DNA from 3 places in the Nocardioides oleivorans genome. Region 2 is predicted to be linked to each of the others. Evidence: predicted binding sites of a transcription regulator. Region 2 holds the regulator's gene; each other region holds the start of a gene.
The links. The regulator LexA, encoded in region 2, represses DNA repair genes until DNA is damaged. The targets are predictions, from matches to a motif close to TCGAACANNTGTTCGA.
Positions count from the first base shown of each region.

Region 1: a site for LexA is predicted at 1,260-1,275, ahead of EUA93_RS02835 (alpha-ketoglutarate-dependent dioxygenase AlkB). Genes of this name have one in related genera too.
Region 3: a site for LexA is predicted at 2,750-2,765, ahead of ruvC (crossover junction endodeoxyribonuclease RuvC). Genes of this name have one in related genera too.

Region 1 covers NZ_SDWT01000001.1:587,784-594,367, forward strand. The annotation lists gene EUA93_RS02825 (HD domain-containing protein) at 1-450, shown strand, start outside; gene EUA93_RS02830 (GntR family transcriptional regulator) at 454-1,176, opposite strand; gene EUA93_RS02835 (alpha-ketoglutarate-dependent dioxygenase AlkB) at 1,296-1,907, shown strand; gene EUA93_RS02840 (SRPBCC family protein) at 1,894-2,607, opposite strand; gene EUA93_RS02845 (FAD binding domain-containing protein) at 2,608-3,453, opposite strand; gene EUA93_RS02850 (xanthine dehydrogenase family protein molybdopterin-binding subunit) at 3,459-5,924, opposite strand; gene EUA93_RS02855 ((2Fe-2S)-binding protein) at 5,921-6,394, opposite strand; gene EUA93_RS02860 (ScyD/ScyE family protein) at 6,488-6,584, opposite strand, start outside.
Region 2 covers NZ_SDWT01000001.1:2,240,269-2,246,852, reverse strand. The annotation lists gene EUA93_RS10770 (vitamin B12-dependent ribonucleotide reductase) at 1-96, opposite strand, end outside; gene nrdR (transcriptional regulator NrdR) at 220-699, opposite strand; gene EUA93_RS10760 (hypothetical protein) at 1,170-1,427, shown strand; gene EUA93_RS10755 (PKD domain-containing protein) at 1,479-2,159, opposite strand; gene EUA93_RS10750 (hypothetical protein) at 2,261-2,776, opposite strand; gene EUA93_RS10745 (LysM peptidoglycan-binding domain-containing protein) at 2,979-3,341, opposite strand; gene lexA (transcriptional repressor LexA) at 3,628-4,350, shown strand; gene EUA93_RS10735 (NAD(P)/FAD-dependent oxidoreductase) at 4,404-5,621, shown strand; gene EUA93_RS10730 (sulfotransferase family protein) at 5,632-6,351, shown strand; gene EUA93_RS10725 (DivIVA domain-containing protein) at 6,364-6,584, shown strand, end outside.
Region 3 covers NZ_SDWT01000001.1:3,250,536-3,257,119, reverse strand. The annotation lists gene EUA93_RS15575 (adenine phosphoribosyltransferase) at 1-50, opposite strand, end outside; gene yajC (preprotein translocase subunit YajC) at 43-333, opposite strand; gene ruvB (Holliday junction branch migration DNA helicase RuvB) at 468-1,553, opposite strand; gene ruvA (Holliday junction branch migration protein RuvA) at 1,564-2,163, opposite strand; gene ruvC (crossover junction endodeoxyribonuclease RuvC) at 2,160-2,711, opposite strand; gene EUA93_RS15550 (YebC/PmpR family DNA-binding transcriptional regulator) at 2,831-3,616, opposite strand; gene pdxT (pyridoxal 5'-phosphate synthase glutaminase subunit PdxT) at 3,651-4,253, opposite strand; gene EUA93_RS15540 (serine hydrolase domain-containing protein) at 4,296-5,414, shown strand; gene pdxS (pyridoxal 5'-phosphate synthase lyase subunit PdxS) at 5,422-6,330, opposite strand; gene pgsA (phosphatidylinositol phosphate synthase) at 6,408-6,584, opposite strand, start outside.

The sequences.
Region 1 (6,584 bases), 1.7 Mb from region 2:
CGGTCTGCCGGCGCCGGGTTCGACCCGACCTCCGTAGGGCTGGCGGCGTGGTTCCACGACGCCGTCTACGACGGCACGGCCGACGACGAGGAGCGGTCGGCGCAGTGGGCCGAGCGCGCCCTCCCGGTGCCGTACGCCGACGAGGTGGCGCGGCTGGTCCGGATGACCGTGCACCACCGACCGGGCGACGACGACCCGGCGGGCGGCGCGCTGAGCGACGCGGACCTCGCGATCCTGGCGGCTCCGCGCGAGCGCTACCACGCCTACGTGGCAGGCGTGCGCGCCGACTTCGCCCACGTCGCGGACGACGACTTCCGGGTCGGCCGGGCGCTGGTGCTCGCCGACCTCGCGGCCAAGCCGTGGCTCTTCCACACTGCCCAGGGGCGCGGCCTCTGGGAGGCAGGGGCGCGCGCCAACCTCACGCGCGAGCTCGACGAGCTCCGCGCGTGAGGCTCAGCGGTCGGCGAGCGACAGGTAGACCGTGAAGCGGTCGTGCCGGTAGCAGGTGCGCGAGACCTCGACGATGCGGCCGTCGGAGACGGCGCGACGCGAGTGGCGCAGCACGGGGTCTCCCTCGGCGACCTCGAGGACGGTGGCCTCCTCCGCGCTGGCGCGGTCGGCGCTGATCGAGTCCTCGACCTCGGTGGGACGCAGGCCGCGAGCGGCGAGCGCCTCGTAGAGGCTCGTCGGGGTGCCGTGCTGCAGGAAGCCCGGCAGCAGCACCTCGTTGAGGTAGGCGTCCTCGACGCACACGATCGCCTGGTCGGCACGGCGCAGCCGGCGCCAGTGCAGGACCGGGTCACCGGGCGAGATGTCGAGGGCGCGGGCGACGCCCGGACCGGCCTGCTCGACGCGGGCCAGCAGGGTCTGGGACTCCGGCAGCATGCCCCGGCGACGGATCTCCTCGGTGAAGGAGGTCAGGCGACCGGCGGTCTTGGGCGGCTGCGCGACGAACGTGCCACGTCCAGGGATGCGCTCCAGCAGACCCTCGGCGACGAGCGCGTCGAGCGCCTGTCGTACGGTCATCCGGGCCACTCCGAAGCGAGCGACCAGCTCGCGCTCCGACGGTGCCGCGGATCCCGGGGGCTGCGCCTCGATGAGGCTGCGGACGTGCTCACGAACCTGGACGTGCTTCAACGCCCGCTGGCGCGGTACGACGAGGTCCACAGGTTCCATAGCCAGTCAGATTAGGACTGGGCTGGACCAGGTGTCACCACATTGAGGAATCCTTCGATAAACACTCGACGGAACCTCGAGGATCGAACGCGTGTTCGATCGTGCGCTAGGATGCCCGTGTGGACTTCCAGACGTCCCTCTTCGCCGATGCCACCACGGATTCCGTGGCGCTCACCCCTGAGCGCCGGACCCTGACGCGTGGAGCGTGGGTCGACGTCCAGCGCAACTGGCTGGCCGACCCCGACGCCGCGTTTTCCGCACTCGTCTCCCGGGTCCCGTGGCGGGCGGAGAGCCGCGAGATGTACGACCGGGTCGTCGACGTGCCACGGCTCGTGCACACCTACCTCGGCGGCGACGCACTCCCCCATCCGTCGCTCGAGCGCGCGCGCGACGCGCTCTCCGCCCACTACCGCGACGAGCTCGGCGAGCCGTTCGTGAGCGCCGGCTGCTGCTACTACCGCGACGGCCGCGACTCCGTCGCGTGGCACGGCGACACCCTCGGCCGCGGTCGCACCGGCGACACGATGGTGGCGATCGTCAGCGTCGGCGACCCGCGCCGCCTCATGCTCCGGCCGCGCGGCGGCGGAGCGTCCGTCTCGGTGACGATGGGCCACGGCGACCTGGTCGTGATGGGCGGGTCCTGCCAGCGCACCTGGGAGCACGCCGTGCCCAAGGTCGCGCACGCCGGCCCGCGGATCTCGGTGCAGTTCCGCCCGCTCAACGTCTTCTGAGGATCCGCCGCACCACCGCGAGACCCGCGACGGCCGCGAGTGCGTGCTTCCAGTACGACCTCACCAGCACCGGCAGCACCGCGCTGCCGAGGTCGAGCGCCTCGGCCTCCCGCGGAGGTGGCGGTGGTGGCGACGTCCGCGGACCGGGAGGGGGCGACGGGGGCGGGGCTGCCAGCTGCTCGGGGGGTAGGGCAGCATCCGCCCCCGCCGCGGTCCCCGGGTCCGGATCGGTGGGTGGCTCGGGAGCCGCCGGCTCGGGTGCCGCGAGCCGCTGCTCGAGGCAGGCCACGAACTGGCCGAGGAGCTTGTCGGAGACGTCCTGCATCACGCCCCGCCCGAACTGGGCGGGCTTGCCGGTGACGGCGAGGTCTGTCTCCACGGAGATGTCGGTGGCACCGCCGGCATCGGTCATCTCGACGGTGACCTTCGCCCCCGCCGTACCGTTGCCGCGCTTGTCCTTGCCCTTCGCGTCGACGACGAAGCGGTGCGCGGCGTCGTCCTTCTCCACGAAGGTGCCGGTGCCGTTGTAGAGCAGCGCGATCGGACCGAGCTTGACCTTCACCGACCCGGCGAAGGAGGACTCGTCGGCCTCGGTCACCTGGGCTCCGGGGAAGCACTCGGCGACCGAGGCGATGTCCTTGAAGTGCGCCCACGTCTCCTCGACGCCGATCGGGACCGTGAAGCGGTGGCTCAGCTCCATCTACGCGCCAGCCGCCTTCAGGACCGCACGCCCGGTCAGCACCCGTGCGAGGTGCTGGCGGTAGTCGGCCGCGCCGTTGAGGTCGGTCGGCGGGTTGGTCCCGTCGGCGGCGAGCTCCACGGCAGCGCGTACGCCGTCCTCGGTCGCGCTCGCCCCGGCGAGTGCGGCCTCGGTGGCCGCTGCCCGCAGCGGTGTGGAGCCCATGTTGGTGAGCCCGACCTTCGCCTCGTCGATCGAGCCGCCCGAGGACCGCACGGTCGCCGCGACCGCGACGATCGGCCACTGGTGGGCGACGCGGACGAACTTCTCGTAGTGCGCGCCCCAGCCGGTGTGCTTGGGCAGCCGGACCTCGGTGAGGATCTCGTCGTCGCCGATGGCGGTCTCGAAGAGGTCGACGAAGAAGTCCGCTGCCTCGACCGTGCGGGTCCCCCCGGGGCCGGCGATCACGAACTGCGCGCCGAGGGCGAGCGCCGGCGCGCCGAGGTCACCTGCGGGGTCGGCGTGCGCGAGCGCCCCGCCGAAGGTGCCGCGGTGCCGGATCTGCGAGTCGGCCACCTCGGCCGCCGCCTTGGCGACCAGCAGCGCGTGCTCCTTGACCAGGTCGTGGTCGCGCACGTCGTGGTGGGTGGTCATCGCCCCGACCACGATGGCGTCGCCGTCGTCGCGGATGCCCCGCAGCGAGGAGATGCCGCCGAGGTCGATGACCACCTCGGGCGCGTTGAGCCGCATCCGCAGGACGGGCAGCAGGCTCTGGCCGCCGGCCAGGATCTTCGCGTCGTCGCCGTGCTCGCCGAGCGCGGCCAGGGCCTCCTCGACCGATGCAGGTGCGAGGTAGTCGAACTTCACCGGGATCACTGGCCCGCTCCGTCCTGGTTGAGGGAACCCTCGTCGAAGTGCGGCATCGCGTCGGGCGGTGTCTCCGTCGCCCCGCCGGCCGACGAGCCCTGGATCGCGCGCCACACCCGCTCCGGGGTGCACGGCATCTGGACGTCGTTCACGCCCAGGTGTCGGACGGCGTCGACGACGGCGTTGACCACGGCCGGGGTCGAGGCGATGGTCCCCGCCTCACCGACGCCCTTGGTGCCGAGGGTGTTGGTCGTGCAGATGCTCGGCTCGTCGGTGTGGACGACGTCGAAGGAGATCGTGTCGGCCGACGTGGGCAGCAGGTAGTCGACGAACGACCCGCTCACGAGGGTGCCGGCCTCGTCGTGCACCGCCTCCTCCCAGAGCGCCTGTGCGATGCCCTGCACGAGCCCGCCGTGCACCTGCCCGGCGACGATCAGCGGGTTGATGATCGTGCCGATGTCGTCGCAGCAGGTGTACTTCCGCATCTTCACCGCACCCGTCTCGGTGTCGACCTCCATCGCGCAGAGGTGCGTGCCGTGCGGGTAGTTGAAGTTCACGGGGTCGTAGGTCGCGTCGGCGTCGAGGCTCAGCTCCATGCCCTCGGGGTAGTCGTGCCCCGCGAACGTCGCCGTCGCCAGCTCCTGGATCGCCTTGCCCTGGTCGGTGCCGCGCACGGTGAACTTGCCGTCGGCGTAGTCCAGGTCGTCGGCGTTGGCCTCCAGCAGGTGCGCCGCGAGCACCTTGGCCTTGTCGATCACCTTGTCGACCGCCTTGACCAGCGCCTCGCCTCCCACGACCAGCGACCGCGAGCCGTAGGTGTCGAGGCCCTTGGGCGCCACCTGGGTGTCCCCATGCAGCACCTCGACGTCCTCGAACGGCACCCCCAGGCGGTCGGCGACGATCTGGCTGAAGGCCGTCTCGTGGCCCTGCCCGTGGGCACTCGCACCGGTGACGACCTCGACCTTGCCGAGCGGGGTCAGGCGCACGCTCGCGCTCTCCCAGCCGCCGGCGCCGTAGTCCAGGCTGCCCAGCACCCGGCTCGGGGCCAGGCCGCACATCTCGGTGAAGGTCGAGACGCCGATGCCGAGCTGCACCCGGTCGCCGCGCTCGCGCCGCTCGGCCTGCTCGCGGCGCAGCTCGTCGTAGCCGAAGGACGCCTTGGCCTTCTCGGTGGCGGCCTCGTAGTTGCCGGTGTCGTACTCGAGCCCGGCCACCGTCGTGAAGGGGAACTCCTCGTGGGTGATCCAGTTGCGCTCGCGGATCTCCAGCGGGTCGACGCCCACCTCCGCGGCGAGCTCGTCCATGAGCCGTTCGATGGCGTACGTCGCCTCCGGCCGCCCGGCGCCGCGGTAGGCGTCGGTGAAGGTCGTGTTGGTGAGGACCGTCTGGCACTCGAAGCGGTAGGCCGGGAACTTGTAGATCGCGTTGAACATGAACGCGCCCAGCACCGGGACACCGCCGCCGACGATGGCGACGTAGGACCCGAGGTCGGCGTCGAGGTGCACCTTGAGCCCGGTCACCTTGCCGTCCTTGTCGGCCGCGAGGGTCAGCGTCTGCACCTGGTCGCGCCCGTGGTGGGCCGCCATCAGGCTCTCGCTGCGGGTCTCGGTGTACTTGACCGGCTTCGACAGGCGTCGGGCGACTGCCCAGGCGATCCACTCCTCCGGGGTCGCCTGCAGCTTGCCGCCGAACCCGCCACCGACGTCGGGGGCGATGACCCGGATCTTGCTCTCGGGCACCCCGGTGGTGGCCGCCAGGGCGAACCTCAGGATGTGCGGGATCTGGGTGGCCGACCACATGGTCAGCTGCTCGCTGGTCGGGTCGACCACGACGCTGCGGGGCTCCATGAAGGCCGGGATGAGCCGCTGCTGGCGGTACTCCCGCTCGATCACGATGCCGTTGGCGCGGGCCTCGGTGATGGCGGCCTCGGCGTCGGTGCCGGTGCCGGCCTCGCCGGAGTCGAAGACCCACAGCGCGGACTTGTTGGTGCCCAGGTCCGGGTGGGCGAGCACCTCGTCCTTGAGCGCGTTCTTGATGCCGATCACGGCCGGCAGCTCGTCGTACTCCACGTCCACGAGCTCGGCGGCGTCGCGGGCCTCCGCGACGCTCCGGGCCACGACGACGGCGACGATCTCGCCGGCGAAGGCGACCCGGTCGGCGGGCATCGGCGAGTGGGTCGGGGTCTTCTGGTCCGGGGTGATCGGCCACGCGTTGATGCAGGCGCCGAGCTCCTCGCCGAAGTCCTTGCCGCTGAGCACGGCGACCACGTTGGGCGAGGCCTTGGCCGCCTCGGTGTCGATCGAGGTGATGGTCGCGTGGGCGAACGGGCTGCGCACCATCGCCAGGTGCAGCATCCCGGGCAGGGTGATGTTGTCGGTCCAGCGGGTGCGACCGGTGATCAGGCGCTGGTCCTCCTTGCGCCGGCGGTCCTTGCCGATCTCGGCTGCGGGACGGTCCTGGGTGGCGGTCATGACCTCGCTCCCTCGGCGGCGTGGAGGACGCTCTTGACGATGTTGTGGTAGCCGGTGCAGCGGCAGAGGTTGCCCTCCATCCCGAGCCGGACCTCTTCCTCGGTCGGGTGCGGGTTCTCACCGAGGAGGTCGACGGCCTGCATGACCATCCCGGGCGTGCAGAAGCCGCACTGGAGGCCGTGGCACTCGCGGAACGCCTCCTGCACCGGGTGCAGGTCACCCTCGGCGGTGTCGGCGAGCCCCTCGATCGTCGTCACGGTGCGGCCGTTGGCCTGCACGGCCAGCACGTTGCACGACTTCACGCTGGTGCCGTCGAGGTGCACGGTGCACGCCCCGCAGTTCGAGGTGTCGCAGCCGATCACGGTGCCGGTCTTGCCGAGCTTCTCCCGGAGGTACTGCACGAGCAGCAGCCGGGGCTCGACGTCGTCGGATACCGCGGCTCCGTCGACAGTGAGGTCGATCTTGGTCATGTGGCGCCTCCGGGCGTGTGAGGTGGGTCACTCTCGCCACCGACGCTAGGCGTCGATGGTTGGTCCGCGGTTGCCCGCGGACCAACCCGCGCATCAGTACTGGAGGATCGTGCCCCTCGGCTTCTCGGACAGGACGTCGGCCGAGACGTAGAGGTGGCCGTCGGCCCACTCCACCGAGGCCGGCATCTTC
Region 2 (6,584 bases):
GTAGGGGTGGGTGCCCTCGGTGCTGAAGACGCGCTCCAGCGTCAGACCCTTGCCCTTCGTCGCTCGCTTGCTACGGGCGCTCGCCGTCTCGGTCATTCGGGCTCCTCGTTCCCTCGTGGTGTGGTGGTGCTGATGTCCTGCATGTGCGTGCGGATGTCGTCCGCGGCGTTGGTAGGCCCGGCAGGCAGCTTCCCCACTACCTGCCGGGCCGTCTGTGGGTCAGCCCGTCGTGGCGGGCTGATCGTCTGCTGCGGCGCGTTCGAGCCGCAGCATCTTGATCTCGGCGTCGAAGTCGTCGGCCGACTCGAAGGCGCGGTAGACGCTTGCGAAGCGGAGGTACGCCACCTCGTCGAGCGCGCGCAGCGGCGCCAGGATCGCCAGGCCGACGTCGTTCGCGTCGAACTCGGCCTGGCCGCTCAGGCGCAGGGCGTCCTCGACGTCCTGGCCGAGGCAGGCGAGCTGGGCGTCGGTGACCGGGCGGCCCTTGCAGGCCTTGCGGACGCCGGCGATCGCCTTGTCGCGGTTGAAGGGCTCGGTCGCGCCGGAGCGCTTGAGCACCGTGAGCTGCATCTTCTCGACCGTGGTGAACCGGCGGTCGCACGCCGAGCACGTCCGGCGGCGGCGGATCGAACCGCCGTCGTCGGCGACACGCGAGTCGAGGACCTTGGTGTCCTCGTTCTTGCAGTAGGGACAGTGCATGGTGGTCCTCCTCTCGCGTCGTCAGGGCGCGCTTCATACACCCTCATAACAGGGTGCAGCTTGGGGATGTTCCTGTGGACAACTAGCCTCAAGCTGTGCGCTTCGGCCTCTAGCCTGTGCACCAGATGTGGATAACTACAGCGGTGTAACTACTAGATGTAGTGGTAACCGTACGCCCCGACCACAACGCTTGGCAAGCGAATGCGGAACCTCGACCGATCTGTTTCGGGGCATGCGCCTGACCTGCGGATATGTCGTCGGAACGCCGCGCCGAGGGGCGTGTCGACCCCTGCTCGAACGACCGGATGTTCGCCGGCCCTGCGCGGTTCGGGTGTCCCCCTCGGGTCACATCAGTCACAATGATCCCCGTGTCCACGGGGAAGCGAGCAGGGTCGAGGCGCGGCACTCGCCAGCCCCGGACACTGAACCGGACCGCCCTCCTCCTCGGGGCCGCGATCACGCTCTGCGTCGTGGCCTGGGGCTACCTCGTGTACGCCGCCATCGACTTCGGTACGGCGGCCCGCGGGGGCAGCTCGGGCGCCTGGGGCTTCATGGCCCTGGCCTGCCTCGGTGCGATCGCCTGCCTCTTCGTCGGCCTGCTGCTCCTCGCCCGGATGATGCGCGCCCTGGGGATCACGGCCGCGCCCGAATCCTCCGGCTCCCCCGGCTCCCCCGGCTCCGCGCCGGCCGCACCTCGCCCGGTCGGCGGGAAGCGCGCCGCTCGCTAGTGCGGTGCTGGTGACGCGGCATCCGCGTCACCACGACCGCACTCCGCGCGATCAGCGGATCACGAGCTGCGGCAGCGCCTCGACGACCTGGAGGTCGAAGCCGGGGCCGGCGACGGTCAGGGTGTCGGGGATCGCCTGCCAGTCGCCGTCGCCGATCCGGAACTCGCCGGAGTAGGTGGTGTCGAGGCTGACGACCACGTCGCCCGTGCTGGCGTAGGTGTGGGTCACGTCGAGGTCGGGGTGCGGCCGGCCCGGGCTCGCCGTCGTCGTGCTCGAGTCGTCGCCGAAGTGGAAGGTATACGTCGGGGTGGCGCGGAGCGTCACGTTCCTGCCGGCGACGGTGACCGAGCGGGTGATGACCTGGTTGTCGGTCGTGTAGAAGTTCGTCTCGAGGTTGACCAGCGTCTTGCCGCCCGGGGGTTGGACGACGAGGGCTGACGCCGGCCAGTCGTAGTTCTTGAAGGCACGGATCGCCAGCGCGGCGACGTCGACCTCCTGGATCTGGCTCTCGGGGACGCACACGTCGCCCACATCCGTGCCGTCCATGTAGACGTCGTGGACGAAGCCCTCCTCGCCGTTCTCGACACACTCGACGTGCTCGGCGCAGATCCCACCGTTGCCGCACTGGATCGTGACGACCCACGTGTGGCCGTCGCCAGCCGACGAGCTCTCGGTGTACTCGGCATAGGTCCACGCGCAGTCGGCCGAAACTTGCGACCATCCCACGCCCACGCAGCTGCCGGCTTGCGCGGGAGCCGCGACCAGGGCGACCAGCGCACTGGCGACTATTGCAAGGACCGCTAGAAGTCCGGCGACTCGTTGACTGTCCGGCATCACAGGATCCCGAAGTACGTGACTAGCCACCCTGACTGCGTCGTCTTCAAGATCACCCGAATCCGAGTGCTTCCGGCCGGATATGTCTCGGTCTTGCCAGTGTCACCGTGCTTGATCACGGTCTCCGCGACGTCTTGTGACACATCGTAGGTCGGCGGCTTGGCCGCGTAGCGCCGGATCTTTGTCACGGTGGTGCCGGCGAACTGTGCACTCCCGCCGGCCGCGTAGACCTGCTCCACGCTCTCAACGAAGCCCTGACATGCCTTGCAGTTCGGCGTCATCGCGTCGTACTCGGCCGTATCGCCGGTCACCTGCATCTCGTCGCCCGCCTTCACCCAGCGCCGGATGAAGTCCTCGGCACTCTCGACCTCGGGCGTCTCGGTCTCGGTCGGCTCCTCGGTGGGAGTCGCGGTCGAGGTCTCCGGCATCTGGGGCTTCGGCTCGGGGTCGTCGGAGCACCCGACCAGGAGCAGGGGCGCGAGAACGGCGAGCGCGAGTGCGCGGCGTACGTGCATGAGACGGCCTTCCCGAGAGCGTGGACGCAGTCAAGTTACCCATGACGGCGGCTCTCGAACCAGAGCGAAGGCAAAGCCTGTGGACGAGCACCCGGCCACACCGAAGACCCCGAAATGCGCCGAGGGGCGGGCCGATGGCCCGCCCCTCGCCTTCCCCTTGGTCCACCAGCCGGGGTCGAAGCGGCTGATGGAGGCCTTCGCGTCAGTCGGAGACGACTGGGACGCGGAGCTTCTGGCCAGCCGCGAGGCTGGCGGACTCGAGGGCGTTGAGCCGCTCGATCTCGGTCATCATCCCGCGGACGTCACCGTCGGTGGCGAGGTCGCTGGCGATCCCCCACAGGGTGTCACCGGGGGCCACCTGGACGATCTCGGTCGGCGCGGGCTGGCCGGCCGAGTCGGTGCCGACGGCGCCACCGGCGAGCATGATCGCCACGCCGAGGACCAGGAACAGCGAGATCAGGAAGACGACCATCCGGCCACGACGCGTCAATCGCACGGACGAGCGCGGGCGAGCGGCAGAGACGGTGTTGGTGGTGAAGACAGGTGCAAGGCTGAGGGTGCTCATGGTGTGGCCTCCTGGGGAAGATCAGCCGGGTCGTGTGATGACGAGGAATGTCTAGTGACAGCCACCGACAGCGGGTGGGCGTCGATCAGACGTTCGATCGAACATGTGTACGACGTTAGAGCACGTGTTCGAACGATGCAAGACTCCGGTCGAACAAATGTTCGGCGTGTCGCCCGCGCGGACAGCGCGACACGCAGGTTCGAACAGGTGTTTGATCCTGTGGTGCGATCCGGGCTACGGTGCACGGACAGCAGCCCGTACCGCCACGCGTCGAGAGGTTCCAGAGATGGCCAAGTCAGCGGACAAGAACGTCATCGAGATGCCGGACGGTCCCCCGGACGCCACGGGCCTGACCCCGCGCCAGCAGCGTGTGCTCGCCACGATCAAGGACTCGATCGAGTCCAAGGGCTACCCGCCGTCCATGCGCGAGATCGGCCAGGCCGTCGGCCTGACCTCCTCCTCCAGCGTCGCCCACCAGCTGCGCGTGCTCGAGAGCAAGGGCTTCCTCAAGCGTGACCCGAACCGGCCGCGCGCCCTCGAGGTCTTCCTGCCCGAGGTGATGGCAGCACGCCGCTCCATCTCCAGCGGCGACGACTCGAGCGTCGACGAGACCGGCATCGGCGACGTCGCCCCCACCGCGGTCAACATCCCGGTCGTCGGCCGGATCGCCGCCGGTGGCCCGATCCTCGCCGAGGAGCAGGTCACCGACGTCTTCCCGCTCCCCAAGCAGCTCGTCGGCGACGGCACGCTCTTCCTGCTCGAGGTCTCGGGTGACTCGATGGTCGACGCGGCCATCTGCAACGGCGACTACGTCGTTATCCGTCAGGAGCAGACGGCCGAGAACGGCCAGATCGTCGCCGCGATGATCGACGGAGAGGCCACGGTGAAGACCTTCCAGCGCAAGGACGGCCACGTCTGGCTGCTCCCGCACAACTCGGCGTACGACCCGATCCCCGGCGACAACGCCACGATCCTGGGTGTCGTGACCGCGGTGCTGCGCAGCCTCTGACGCCCACCCGCGAGGGCGTTGAAAGGTCCTCACCTGCGGGACACGATGGCCACATGAGCACCGTCAAGGAGTCCTACGACTACGTCATCGTCGGAGCAGGGGTCACGGCCGCGAGCGCGGTGAAGGGGATCAGGTCCCAGGACGAGGGCGGCACGATCGCGGTCCTCGGGTCGGAGCCCGCGAAGCCGCTCTACCGTCCGGACCTCTCCAAGGACCTCTGGCTCAGCGACGACAAGACCTTGGCCGACTCCGACCTGTCCGGCGACCTCGACGAGGACGACGCCGTCGACCTGGTCACCGACACGACCGTGACTGAGATCGACCCGGGTGCGCACGTCGTACGCCTCGCGGACGGTACGACGGTGGGATACGGCAAGCTCTTGCTCGCCACCGGCGCCGAGCCGCGCGTGCTCGGCATCGACCCCGGCCCCCGTGTCGTCTACTACCGGACCGCCGCCGACTACGACCGGCTGCGCGCGGTCGCCACGGAGGGCAGCCACGTCGTGGTCGTCGGGGGCGGCTACATCGGCTCGGAGATCACCTCTGCGCTCGTGCAGAACGGCGTCACCGTCACGCTCGTGCTGGACGTCGAGGACGTGCAGGAGGCGATGTTCCCGCGCGCACTGGCCGCTACCCTCAGCAAGGACTTCGCCGACCGGGGCGTGACGATCGTGCACGGCTCCGTCGAGGGCGGGCAGGAGCAGGACGGCGGTGTCCGCATCCGCCTCGACGACGGCACCGACATCACCGCCGACGGCGCGGTCGTCGGCGTGGGCGTGCTCCCCCGGACCGGGCTCGCCGAGGCAGCGGGCCTCGAGGTCGACAACGGCATCGTGGTCGACGAGCACCTGCGCACCAGCGCCGATGACGTGTACGCCGCGGGCGACGTGGCGTCGTACCCGGACGCGCTCCTGGGCCGGCGCCGCGTCGAGCACGTCGACCACGCCGAGAAGTCGGGCGAAGCCGCGGGCAAGGCGATGGCCGGCAGCGACGAGACCTACGACTACACGCCCTTCTTCTGGTCCGACATCCTCGACCGCGGCTACGAGGCCGTCGGCGAGACGAGGAGCGACCTCGACCTGATCGAGGACTGGAAGGACGGCGAGATCGGCACCGGCGTCGTCTACTACCTGAAGTCCGGGCACGTGCGCGGGGTGCTGCTCTGGAACGTGTGGGACAGCGTCGACCAGGCGCGCGAGCTGATCGCGGAGACGAAGGACGCACCGGTCGCCGACCCGGAGTCGCTGCGGGGGCGGATCGCCTTCGGCTAGCCTCGCGGCGATGTCACGCCCCGATCCCGAGCTCTTCCGTACCCGCCCCGGCAACCGGCGCCGGCTGACGCCGCCCGGAGAGGCGGAGCTCGACCGGCTCGCCGCCGCGGGCGAGAAGTCCGGTTGGCTGAGCCCGCTGGCGTACAACCTCACGATCAGCCACGGCCACCGGTTCGTCTGGTACCGCGTGGCCAAGGTCGCGACCCGCACGATCCGGCACCACTGCGAGAGCAACGGCGTGGTGCTCGACGTCGACCACGCGATGCGGATCCGCTACCCGCTGGCGTCGTACGCCGACTACTTCACGTTCGCATTCGTCCGCGACCCGCTCGACCGATTCGTGTCGGCGTGGCACGACAAGGTCGTGGACAACAACTACTACGACTTCGACCCCGCGACCCACGCGCGGATGCAGGTGGTCGAGGAGTTCGCCGCGTGGACCGCGACGCACGACCTGGCCGCCGTGCCCGGCACCGACCAGCACCTGACCCTCCAGAGCCGGATGATCGACCTCAACCGCGTCGACTTCATCGGCCGCCTCGAGACCTTCGACCGCGACTTCGCCGAGGTGTGCGAGCGGATCGGGGCGCCCGCCGTGCCGAGCGCGCCGAAGAACCAGACCGCGCCCGGCGGCCGCGACCAGCAGGTCTCCGCCGAGCTGCGCGCGCTGGTGACGCAGATGTACCGCCGCGACTACCAGCTCTTCGGCTACTCACCCGACCAGGCCTGACGGAGGACCGACATGGCACTCGACCGCCCCACCTTCAGCACGACCTCCCTCCGCGAGGGGTACGACATGGGAGAGGTCGACCAGGCCATCGACCTGATCTTCGACAACCTCGAGCTTCCCGAGCAGCGGTTCGGCGCCGAGCACATCATGGACCTGCGGTTCACCCCGGTGCGGCTGCGGCAGGGGTACGACATCGGCGAGGTCGACAGCTGGCTGGACCTCGCCGCCGCGGA
Region 3 (6,584 bases), 1.0 Mb from region 2:
TCGACGGTGAGGCGGGTCAGCGCCTCCTGTGCCGCGCGACGATCAGGCATCGCCCGGCTCCCCGATCCCGGGGACCGAGGACTCGACCTTCGCGATGGCCGCACGGGCGATCTCGATCCGGGTGCCGGGGGCGATCTCGAGGGTCGCCTTGTCGTCGTCGATCGAGGTGACGGTGCCGAAGATGCCCGACGACATCATCACGCGCTGGCCGACCTCGATGCTGCTCTGGAGGGCGGCGACCTCCTTGGCCCGGCGCTGCTGGGGACGGATCCCGACGAAGTAGAACAGGGCCAGGATGGCGGCCAGGGGCAGCAGGGCGGCGAGATCGTTCACGGCAGGGGTCTCCTTGGGGGTCGGGGGGAGATCGTGGGGGTGCCTGAGCCCGTGGAGTCTACGGGGATGGGCACCGCCCGGCCCATCCGCCGATGGTCGGGCGCCACGGCCCTACGGGTCGTGCTCGGTCGTGCTCAGTCGTCGAAGAGCGTGGAGTCGACCGTGGGCACCGGCGGAGGCGTCAGGCCGAGGTGGTGCCAGGCGGCGGGCGTCGCGACGCGGCCCCGCGGCGTACGGGCGAGGAAGCCGTTGCGGACCAGGAACGGCTCGGCGACCTCCTCGACGGTCTCGCGCTCCTCGCCGACGGCGACCGCGAGCGTGGAGACCCCGACCGGTCCCCCGCCGAAGCGGCGGCACAGCACGTCGAGGACCGCCCGGTCGAGGCGGTCGAGTCCGGACTCGTCGACCTCGAACAGGTCGAGTGCCGCCTGGGCCACCGGCAGGGTCAGCACGCCGTCGGCGCGGACCTGGGCGTAGTCGCGGACCCGGCGCAGGAGCCGGTTGGCGATGCGGGGGGTGCCGCGGGACCGACCGGCGATCTCCTTCGACCCCTCGGCCGTGAGGTGTACGCCGAGGAGGCCGGCGCTGCGGTGGACGATGCGGTCGAGCTCGTGGGGCTCGTAGAACTCCAGGTGGGCGGTGAACCCGAACCGGTCGCGCAGCGGGCCCGGCAGCAGCCCGGCGCGGGTGGTGGCGCCGACGAGGGTGAACGGCGGGATCTCGAGCGGGATCGCGGTGGCGCCGGGGCCCTTGCCGATGACGACGTCGACCCGGTAGTCCTCCATGGCCATGTAGAGCATCTCCTCGGCCGGGCGCGACATCCGGTGGATCTCGTCGACGAAGAGGACGTCGTTCTCGTTGAGGCCGGACAGGATCGCGGCGAGGTCGCCGGCGTGGGTGATCGCCGGCCCGCTGGTGAGCCGCAGGGGCGTGGTCATCTCGGCGGCGATGATCATCGCGAGCGTGGTCTTGCCGAGCCCGGGCGGGCCCGACAGCAGGACGTGGTCGGGCGCTCGGCCGCGGCGGCGGGCGGCCTCGAGGACCAGCCCGAGCTGGTCGCGCACGCGCACCTGCCCGACCACCTCGTCGAGCGTCTTCGGGCGGAGCGCCGCCTCGACCGCGCGCTCGTCGCTGTCGGCCTCGGCGTCGGTGAGCCGCTGGAGGTGGGCGTGCTCGGCCGCCGTGAGCTCGACGTCCTCGTCGGTGTCGTCCCAGTTCATCGCGCCCCGCTCACGCCTTGCTCAAGGTGCGCAGAGCGGCGCGCAGGAGGGCGCCGACGTCGGGGGTGGTGCCGGCGTCGGGAGCCACGGCCTCGACCGCCTTCTCCGACTCCTTGGCCGACCAGCCGAGGCCGACCAGCCCCTGCTGGACCTGGTCGCGCCAGGCGTCGCGCTGCGGGATCGTCGCGGCCGGGTGGTGCACCCCGACCGGCGGGCCGATGCGGTCCTTGAGCTCGAGGATGATCCGCTGGGCGCCCTTCTGCCCGATCCCCGGCACGCGGGTGAGCGCCTTGACGTCCTCGGTGCTGATCGCGCGGCGCACGTCGTCGGGGCTCATCACCGCGACGATCGCCTGGGCGACCTTGGGTCCGACACCCGACGCGGTCTGGACGATCTCGAAGATCGACTTCTCGTCGTCGTCGAGGAAGCCGAAGATCGTCAGGCTGTCCTCGCGCACGACCATGCTGGTCGGCAGGGTCGCCGGCTGGCCGATGCGCAGCGTGGCGAGGGTGCCGGGGGTGCACATCAGCTCGAGGCCGACTCCCCCGACCTCGAGCACGGCGCTGGTGAGCGTGACGGCGGCGACCTCGCCGCGGACGAAGGCGATCATCGGGTCCTCATCTTCTGCTTCTGGGCCTTCGCCAAGGCCTGCTGCTGGGCCACGGCGGCCTCGAGACGGTTGCTGGCCGAGCCGCGCCACACGTGGGTGATGGCGAGCGCGAGCGCGTCCGCGGCGTCGGCGGGCTTCGGCAGCTCGGTGAGCCGGAGGATCCGGACCACCATCGCGCCGACCTGGGCCTTGTCGGCGCGGCCGTTGCCGGACACGGCGGCCTTGACCTCGCTGGGGGTGTGCATCGCGATCGGCAGACCGCGGCGGGCCGCGACGACCAGGGCGATACCGCTGGCCTGGGCGGTGCCCATGATCGTGCTCGAGTCCGACCGCGCGAACACCCGCTCCACGGCCACGGCGTCGGGCCGGTGCTCGTCGAGCCAGGCGTCGAGGCCCTTCTCGATGGTGACCAGCCGCTCGGCGACCGGGAGGTCGGAGCTGGTGCGGATCACGCCGACGTCGACCATCGACAACGGGCGCCCGACGCTGCCGTCGACCACGCCCACGCCGCACCGGGTCAGGCCGGGGTCGATGCCGAGCACCCGCACGTCCCACCCCCTCGCCTCACCCTGCCCGGACCGGTCGTCCGAACAGGTGTTCGTGCGGTCACGCTATCCCGCGGCCGATGCGGGACGGCGTACGACACGCGGCGGGCACCGGCGGCGGGTCAGGCGTCGGCGGCCTCGAGCTCGGCCATCACGTCGGCGGGGATGTCGACGTTGGTGAAGACGTCCTGGACGTCGTCGAGGTCCTCGAGGGCGTCGAGGAGGCGGAGCACCTTGCCGGCGCCGTCGGCGTCGACCGGGATCTCGAGGCTGGCGACGAACTCCACGTCGGCGGAGTCGTAGTCGATGCCGGCGTCCTGCAGCGCGGTGCGGACCGCGACGACGTCGGTGGCCTCGCTCTGCACCTGGAAGGCCTCGTCGAGGTCGTTGACCTCGTCGGCGCCGGCGTCGAGGGTCGCCTCGAGGACGTCGTCCTCGGAGACCTCACGCACGGTGCCGTCGTGGTCCTGCGACTTCGGCACCACGACGACGCCCTTGCGGGTGAACAGGCGCGAGACGGAGCCGGGGTCGGCCATGGTGCCGCCGTTGCGGGTGACCGCCGTGCGGACCTCCATCGCGGCGCGGTTGGTGTTGTCGGTGAGGCACTCGACGAGGAAGGCCACGCCCTGCGGGCCGTAGACCTCGTAGGAGATCGTCTTGTAGTCGACGCCACCCGACTCGGCACCGGAGCCACGCTTGAGGGCGGAGTCGATGTTCTTGTTCGGGACCGAGCTCTTCTTCGCCTTCTGGATGGCGTCGTAGAGGGTCGGGTTGCCGGCGGGGTCGCCGCCGCCCTGCTTCGCCGCGACCTCGATGTTCTTGATCAGCTTGGCGAAGAGCTTGCCGCGCTTGGCGTCGATCGCGGCCTTCTTGTGCTTGGTCGTTGCCCACTTGGAGTGGCCTGACATGGGTCCTCTATCTGTCGCGTGTCGTGAGGTGCGGTCACCGGACCGAGCGCACCAGGTCCACGAACATGCCGTGGACCCGGTCGTCGCCGCCGACCTCCGGATGGAACGAGGTCGCCATCAGGGGGCCCTGACGCACCGCGACGATCCTACCCACGGCCGGTCCACCACCGACCCGAGCCAGTACGTCGACGTCGTCGCCGACCGACTCGACCCAGGGCGCGCGGATGAAGACCGCCCGCACGGGGTCGGCCAGGCCGTCGACGTCGAGGTCCTCCTCGAACGAGTCGACCTGACGGCCGAACGCGTTGCGTCGCACCGTGATGTGCAGCCCGCCGACGGTCTCCTGACCGGGCGCGCCGTCCTCGATCCGGTCCGCGAGGAGGATCATCCCGGCGCACGTCCCGAAGGCCGGCAGCCCGCCGGCGACCGCCTCGCGCAGCGGCTCGAGCAGGTCGAAGATCCGGGCCAGCTTGACCATCGTCGTGGACTCCCCGCCCGGGAGGACGAGGCCGTCGCAGGCCGCGAGCTCGGCCGGTCGTCGTACGGCGACCGGGTCCGCCCCCAGCGAGCGCAGGGCGGCGAGGTGCTCGCGGACGTCGCCCTGGAGGGCGAGCACGCCGATGGTCGGGTTCACGATCGCCGATCCTAGGACCGCGTTCCCGGCCTAGGCTCACCACCCATGAGGCTCCCCCGCGCCCAAGCACTCGGCGCCATGCTGCTCACCGCCGCCCTCGTGCTCTGCGGCGTGCCCGCCACGGCCGAGCAGGCCGGTCAGCTCACCGTCGACGGCTGGCCGGTGCGTTCGCCGTCCGACCTGGGGCTGAGGCCCGGCGCCCTGTCGGCGGGGGCCAAGGAGGCGAAGGCTCTCGACTCCACGTGCTTCGCGGTGCTGCGCGACGGCAAGCTGGCGAAGGAGGCCAACTGGCGGTTGAGCCGCGACACCCCGCGCGAGGTGTTCTCGATCACGAAGTCGGTCACCGCGACCCTCGTCGGCATCGCGATCCGCGACGGCGACCTGCGCCTCGACGACACCGTCTCGACCTACGTGCCCGAGTGGCGCGGCACGCCGTCGGCGTCGGTGACCGTGCGCAACCTGCTGTCCAACGACAGCGGCCGCTTCTGGTCGCTGCAGTCCGACTACGGCGACCTGCTCGGCGCACGCAACCGCACGAGGTACGCCGTCGGCCTCACGCAGCAGTACGCCCCCGGCAGCGCGTGGCAGTACAACAACGCCGCGATCCAGGTCCTCGAGCCGGTGCTGGAGGAGGCGACCGGGATGCCGGTCGCGAGGTTCGCCCGCACGCGGCTGTTCGAGCCGCTCGGCATGGCGCACACGACCTTCACCACCGACCGGTCCGGCAACGCCAACGCGTTCTACGGCGTCACCACGACCTGCCTGGACCTCGCCCACCTCGGGATGCTCTACCTCGGCAGGGGGAAGGTCGACGGCAGGCGCTACCTCGACAGGGCCTACGTGGCGCGGGCCGTCGGCCGCTCGTCGACGGTGCACAACGCGGCCTACGGCTACCTCTGGTGGCTCAACCGGCCGGGGCAGGTCCGCGGGGCCACCGACCCGGTGGACGCACAGGGCCAGCCCCTGCGACCCGTGACCGGCCAGCTGGCGTCGTACGCCGACCCGGACCTGTTCGCAGCGCTCGGCCTCGGCGGACAGGTGCTGCTCGTCGACCCCACCACGAGGACCCTCGTGATCCGGCTCGGGCTGCCCGCCCAGCCGGGCGAGGAGGCGTACGGCTTCGGCAACGCGGCCACCGTGCTGGTGGACGCGCTGAGGAAGTAGGCGCCGACTACCAGCCGCGCTCGGCGAACTGGATCGAGCGGGCGGGCTCGTCGACGTTGATGCCGACCATCGCCTCGCCGAGGCCGCGCGAGACCTTGGCGACCACGTCAGGGTCGTCGAAGAACGTGGTGGCCTTGACGATCGCCTCGGCGCGCTGGGCCGGGTTGCCCGACTTGAAGATGCCGGAGCCGACGAAGACGCCCTCGGCGCCGAGCTGCATCATCATCGCGGCGTCGGCCGGGGTGGCGATGCCGCCGGCGGTGAAGAGGACGACCGGCAGCTTGCCCGCGGCCGCGACCTCCTTGACCAGCTCGTAGGGAGCCTGGAGGTCCTTGGCCGCGACGTAGAGCTCGTCCTCGGCCATGCCGTGCAGGCGGTTGAGCTCGCCACGGATGGTGCGCATGTGGGTGACCGCGTTGGACACGTCGCCGGTGCCGGCCTCGCCCTTGGAGCGGATCATCGCCGCGCCCTCGGTGATCCGGCGCAACGCCTCGCCGAGGTTGGTCGCACCGCAGACGAAGGGGACGGTGAAGCCCCACTTGTCGATGTGGTGGGAGTAGTCGGCCGGGGTGAGCACCTCGGACTCGTCGATGTAGTCGACGCCGAGCGACTGGAGCACCTGGGCCTCGGCGAAGTGGCCGATGCGGGCCTTGGCCATCACCGGGATCGAGACGGCCTCGATGATGCCGTCGATCATGTCGGGGTCGCTCATCCGGGACACGCCGCCCTGGGCGCGGATGTCGGCCGGCACGCGCTCGAGGGCCATGACGGCGACGGCGCCGGCGTCCTCGGCGATCTTCGCCTGCTCGGCGGTCACCACGTCCATGATCACGCCGCCCTTGAGCATCTCGGCCATGCCGCGCTTCACGCGGCTGGTGCCGTGCTCGAGGGGGGTCTCTGCAGTCTGCTCAGCCATGAGCCGATCGTAGTGCGGACTCATCCGAAAGGAGGCACCGGGACCGGGCCTCGAACTGCCGACGACCCGGGGGTCGCTCAGCCCTGGGCGGCCGCGCGGGCGAGCGCCTGACGGCGCACGACCCAGATGCGCTGCGCGACCGTCACGGTGGCCGCGGCGGCGAGGGCCCACAGCGAGATGTAGAGCAGCCACCACAGGTCGAGGAGGTCGGCGAAGAAGGCGGGCACGAGCATCCCCACCAGGCGGTCCGGACG